Regions from separate parts of the Thermoanaerobacter sp. X514 genome, predicted to be linked through region 1. Evidence: riboswitches for the same ligand, from Rfam matches in the RefSeq annotation. Region 1 holds a riboswitch; the other holds the start of a gene.

Region 1 (3,149 bases):
TTTATTAAAGGAGGAATTGAGCAAAGCGGAAAACAAAAGTTTTATTGAAGGAATATTAAAAGAACTAGTTGGGAAGGCAATTCCTTTAAAGTTTGAATTAAGAAAAAATGAAGAGGAATTACTTGTACAGCAAGTTAAAGAGTTTTTTGGTGAAGATATAGAGATAATATAATTTTCACAAATCATTTAAAAAAGCATATAAATATTTTTAGAATAAAATTTAGGAGGTTATAGTGTTATGGCAAAAGGCGGATTTCCGGGCGGGTTTAATATAAATAATATGATTAAACAAGCCCAGCAAATGCAAGAAGAAATAAAGAAAATGCAAGAAGAGCTAATGCAAAAGACTGTAGAAGCTACTGTCGGTGGTGGGATGGTAAAAGCAGTTGCAAATGGCAGAAAAGAACTTGTAAGTATTGAAATAAATCCTGCTGTTGTAGATAAAGATGATGTAGAAACGTTAGAAGACCTTGTATTAGCTGCGGTTAATCAAGCGTTAAGGAATGCAGAAGAAATGATTGCTTCTGAAATGGCAAAGATAACCGGAGGATTAAACATTCCTGGACTGTTTTGAGGTGAAAAAATGAACTATTATTCTACTTCTATAGCGAAGCTTATAGAAGAACTGTCAAAGTTGCCTGGTGTAGGCCCTAAAACAGCACAAAGGCTTGCTTTTTTCATAATAAACATGCCTTTAGAAGAGGTAAAAAGCTTGTCTCAAGCGATTATTGATGCAAAAGAAAAGATAAAGTATTGTAGAATTTGTTATAACATAACTGACACAGAGGTTTGTAACATATGTAGTGATAAAGAAAGAGATCATTCTCTTATATGTGTTGTTTCTCATCCTATGGATGTTGTCGCAATGGAGAAAATACGAGAATATAAAGGAGTGTATCATGTACTTCATGGTGTTATTTCTCCGATAGAAGGCGTTGGCCCTGAAGATATAAAAATTAAAGAACTTTTAGACAGAGTAAAAAATGGAAATGTAAAAGAAGTCATACTTGCTACAAATCCTGACATAGAGGGAGAAGCGACAGCAATGTACATTGCTAAGCTATTAAAACCGTTAGGAATAAAAGTCACAAGGATTGCTCATGGGGTGCCGGTAGGCGGTGACCTGGAATACACCGATGTTGTAACTCTTTCAAGGGCTCTTGAAGGTAGAAGGGAATTGTAAAAGGTATTGCATTTTCATTTGTAGTTTATTATAATAAATTTGTGATAAATACCATAAGGCGATGGAGCTCGCCATAAATGCGGAACGCTGATGGCTCCTATTAGGAGGATATAAGGCCTAATAGGGGCCTTTTTATTGCCCCAAAATGTAAACGGAAAGGAGATTTTCATGGAATACATCTATATAGGGATTGGAGGATTTTTTGGAGCAGTACTGAGATATTTAATAACAATTTACTTTACAAAAATGTATCACACTGTATTTCCCTTTGAAACTTTTATAATAAACATTTTAGGTTCCTTTTTGTTAAGTTTTATTGCTAATTTTGCTATGGATGAGTACAAGGTAAATACTAATTTGAGGTTAGCGATAACAACAGGATTTATTGGAGCTTTTACAACATTTTCCACGTTTAGTATGGAAACAATAAATTTATTAAAAGCAGGGAAAGATTATATTGCTCTAAGTTATATGATTTTATCGATAATGGGAGGCCTTTTGATGTCTTATTTAGGATTTGAATTTGCTGACAAAATTTTTGACTTATTAAAGAAACGGGAGGAAGAACAGTGAAAAATATACTGTATGTGGGGATTGGAGGAATTTTTGGAGCAATATTGAGATATGAAATGTCGCGGCATATAAAGGAAAACCGAGAGATAATTATTCCCATCGAAACTTTTATTATAAATGTATTAGGTGCGTTTTTATTAAATTTCTTATCAAGTCCTAAAATAAATGTAAATTTAAGCTATGATGTTAAACTTTTTCTGACAACGGGATTTCTAGGTGCTTTTACAACATATTCAACTTTTTCACATGAGACAGTATACTTAATCAAGGATAAAAAATATTTTCATGCTTTTATATACATGTCATTGACAATTATATTTGGACTAATAGGGGGAATATTGGGATATTATATCGGATTTTATATAGGAAATTTAATTTAGTTAGTGTATAATATATATTAGTTGAAAATAAATATCAGTTAGGAGGAATAAAATGTGAATTTGAATTATAATAATCTGCTGTCTGCTTTATTTTTGGCCCTTGACGTGCAAGAGTATAAGAACATGGGACATGCAAGAAGAGTGGCTTATATTTCTTTAAGGATTTCAGAGATGTTAAATTTAAATGAAGAAGATACAAAAAAAAGTGTACTATTCTGCTTTGTTACATGATATAGGACAAGGAGATGTATACGAAGATTTTAACAAAGACGAATGGTGGAAACACAGTGAAAGAGGAAGTGAGATTGTAAAGAAGTTGCCTTTTGGAGAAAATTTTTCGGATATTATAAGATATCATCATGAAAATTACGATGGAAGCGGACATTTTAAACTAAATGGGGACTCTATTCCTTTAGGAGCTCAAATTGTTTTTATATCTGATCAATTTGATATACGGTACACCTCATTGGTTGGGAAAGAAAGTGAGTATAATATTCGGAATAATATCAAAGAATGTATAAAAAGTGGTACTGGCAAGATGTTCAATCCTGTGGTTGCAAAGGCATTACTTGACCTTACAAGACAAGAAAAATTTTGGCTTGATTATAAATTTTTTGATATAAAAAGTTTATTAAAAAGGATTGAACCTAAAGACACAATTATCATAGGAATTAAGGAATTAGAGGATATAGCAGAAGCTTTCGCACAGATTATCGATAATAGAAGCCGTTTTACCTATAACCATTCTAAAGGTATTTCAAAGTTAACTTATGAAATGGCTAAGGTGATAGGATATGATGAAGAAACTTCTCGAAAAATAAGAATTGCTGGGTTGCTTCATGACCTTGGAAAGCTAGCTGTACCTAATTCTATTCTTGATAAACCGGACAAGCTTACTGAAGAGGAATTTATGGTTATAAAATCTCATACCTATTATACTAAAGAAATACTCAAAGAAATAGATGGAATAGATGATATAGCAGAATGGGCCGCAAATCATCACGAGAAATTAG
Region 2 (3,149 bases), 1.1 Mb from region 1:
AGTATATGTCTCATTGTATCGGATGTTTTTTTAGAGATAACTTGTCTAACTATTTGAGGCTTATATTCTTTAATTTTTTTATCGCCGTTTTCGATATATTTTACAATATGTGGAACCATGAGGTTTCCACCGTTTATCACGGCTGAAAAAGCTGTAATCATTTGGATTGGAGTTACAGCGATTCCTTGACCAAAAGACATAGTAGCGAGGTCGACAGGATATATCTTTGACTTTGGCAAGATCATTCCACTGGCTTCTCCAGGAAGCTCAATTCCTGTTGGAGTACCAAAACCAAAAGCTTGTATGTATTTATAAAAGGCATCGACACCTAATCGTTCTACTACTTGGACAAAAACTGTATTACTTGATTTTTCAATAGCTTGCGAAAAAGTTATATCTCCCAAAGCTTTCCAACTTCTAATTTTTTTACCAGAGACTATATAATATCCAGGGTCGTAGAATTTTTCGTCTGGTGTAACTACAGCTGATTCTAATGCTGCAGAAGCGGTTATTACTTTAAATACTGAAGCGGGTTCGTAAGTACTTGACACTGCCGGGTTTGACCAGTATTCCTTTGAAGGCACATTTTGCCAATTATTTGGGTCAAAATCGGGCAAATTAGCCATGGCAAGTATTTCACCAGTTTTTGGATTCATAACTATTGCTGTTATGCCATCTTCTGGTTTATATTTTTCATATGCTTTTTTTATAGCTTTTTCTGTATAACTTTGTATTACAGAATCAATTGTGAGGACAATATTATCACCGTTTGTAGGTTCTTTGTAAAACTTTGGAACTCCTACTTTTCTACCTTCTCTATCTACAAGAGAGATTTCACGGCCAGGTACACCACCCAAGTATTTATCTAAAGAGTATTCAAGGCCATACAAACCATTACCATCAATTCCTGCAAAACCTAATACTTGTGATAGCATTTTGTCGTTGGGATAATTTCTCATAAAAGTATCTTCTACATATATGCCTGGTATGTTAAGACTTTTTATTTTATTTATATTTTCAAGAGGAATGGACCTGCCAAGTACAGCCCACTCTGAGTTTTTATTTGAAAGAATTTTATAAAGCGAGTCTTTGTCCATATTTAAGTATTTATAGAGTTCTTCTGAAGCTTTTTCTGGATTTTTTATAAATTTAGGAGCCGCAAATACATCTCCTGCTGGAACATTACAGGCAAGGATATTCCCGTTTACATCATAAATATTGCCCCGTTGAGGCTTTAATATGATATCAGCAGTACTTTGCCTTTCGACTGCCATGGCAAGTTTTTCAGAGTTTATACCCTGTATCCATATAAGCCTTACGATAAGGGCGAAAATCATAATAGTAAAAAAGATAAATATGGTAAATGTTCGTTTTTTTACATATGATGTCAATTTTATTCTAACCCCTTTTTATAAAGATTTTGTTTATCCAATATAATTATACCATAGATATTTTGCAATTTAATTAAATAAAAGTATAGAAATGTTTTTGCTTGGGTGGAGGCTTCACTTGTATTTTTCTTATAAAAAATATATAATTATAAATAAGAGATAAAATTAAATAACGGTGATGAAGCTCACCTTATTGCCGTGAAGGCTAATGGCTTCTACGCGCTTTCGTAGAAGCCATTTTTGTTTATTTGACAAAAAAGAGAGGATGAGGTTTTTGAAAAATATAAGGGAGGTTGTCCAATATGCAAGGTTATAAAAGACGAAGAAAAAGCCTATTGTGAGCATTTGTTTGAAGATGAGGTTTTAAAAGACCCTGAAATGTATGTCAAAATAAGAGAGACAAATTTTTGCCATTATCATTTGGAATTATTGAATAATTCATATGATAAATTGGGTTTGGCAATCGCATTAAAAGAGAACGTCACTTATAAATTACAGCAAATTACGGAGAAACGAAAATCTTTAAAGAAAAAAAGGAAAAAAGAAACAAAAAACAAATGCCTTGTTTGTGATTATTTAAGTGAAAGAGATAAATACCAAATGCATATATTGATAGATATTTTACAGGCTGATAAAGATTTTGTTGAAAGGCAGTAAAAAGGACCCATATATTGAACAGGTTATTGTTTGGGCTCTTGGAGAGATTGGCGGAGAAGAGTCTCACAGGTTTCTTTTAGAAAACAAAGATAAATTCTCAATTTTAACAAAAAATATCATTGAAAATTCTTTGGAGAAAATTAAAACAAGAGTGGCAAATAAGGAGGATGTGTCCCATTCAAAATATCTACTATAATTGTTGTACACGTGGTTAAATACGTACATTAGCGAGGAAGAAACTAGGTTATTAAATTTATCTATTAATATATCTGGCTCTAATGTTTTTAAGTCACGATTTGAATCTTCCCAAAAGGAAAAGGTAGAACGATTAGTTGAACAAATTAACAAAATAGCAAGATCCAATCTATTATAATATTAATAAGTTTCAAAAATGTCAACCGTATTATAAACGGTTGACATTTTATCAAAAAATTTATGTCAAACGGTTGACATATAAAAATTAATCAAGTATAATAAGAGTAAATCAAAAAAATTTCAAAGAAAGGGGATTGTCATGAAGAGAAAAATTTTATCCATTATGTTGACGTTTGCATTGGTTTTTTCGCTCATGGCAGGCTGTGGTACAAAAAGCAGCGATAATGGAGAAAGTAATAGTACTGCCACGGCAACAAAGACTGTAAAAATTACTTTGCTAAATTCTAAGGGGGAAATTCAGGCTCAATTAGAAGATGCAGCTAAAGCTTTTACAAAAGAAAATCCGAATATTACTGTAGAAGTCATTCCTGCAACAGCCGGTCAGTCACCTTTTGAAAAGGTTACCTCCATGTATGCATCTGGTAATGCACCGACAATGGCAATGTTAGATCCAGGTGATATAGCAAAATTCAAAGATAAATTCTTAGATTTAAGCAGTGAAAAGTGGGTTTCAGATGCAATAGATGGTGCTTTAAATGCAGCTACAGTGGATGGAAAGGTTATAGCGTTTCCGTTTGCTGTTGAAGGATATGGACTTATTTACAACAAGGCTGTACTGGACAAGGCTTATGGTGGAAACTTTGATCCGAGTTCTATAAAGACGAGAGATGCTTTAGAAGAAGCATTTAAAAAAGTAGAAGCAACAGGTGCTAAAGCACTAGAAAT

Evidence for each region. Region 1 has a riboswitch for fluoride ahead of crcB (fluoride efflux transporter CrcB). Riboswitches for the same ligand answer to the same signal wherever they lie in the genome.
Region 2: another riboswitch for fluoride. It lies ahead of TETH514_RS05665 (DUF6062 family protein); the one in region 1 lies ahead of crcB (fluoride efflux transporter CrcB).

What each region holds. Positions count from the first base shown of each region.
Region 1 covers NC_010320.1:39,294-42,442, forward strand. The annotation lists gene dnaX (DNA polymerase III subunit gamma/tau) at 1-172, shown strand, start outside; gene TETH514_RS00185 (YbaB/EbfC family nucleoid-associated protein) at 239-574, shown strand; gene recR (recombination mediator RecR) at 584-1,183, shown strand; fluoride riboswitch at 1,232-1,290, shown strand; gene crcB (fluoride efflux transporter CrcB) at 1,352-1,756, shown strand; gene crcB (fluoride efflux transporter CrcB) at 1,753-2,136, shown strand; partial or broken gene TETH514_RS00205 (HD-GYP domain-containing protein) at 2,191-3,149, shown strand, end outside.
Region 2 covers NC_010320.1:1,155,416-1,158,564, forward strand. The annotation lists gene TETH514_RS05660 (penicillin-binding protein 2) at 1-1,391, opposite strand, end outside; fluoride riboswitch at 1,557-1,616, shown strand; gene TETH514_RS05665 (DUF6062 family protein) at 1,704-2,048, shown strand; gene TETH514_RS12275 (hypothetical protein) at 2,035-2,244, shown strand; gene TETH514_RS05670 (ABC transporter substrate-binding protein) at 2,563-3,149, shown strand, end outside.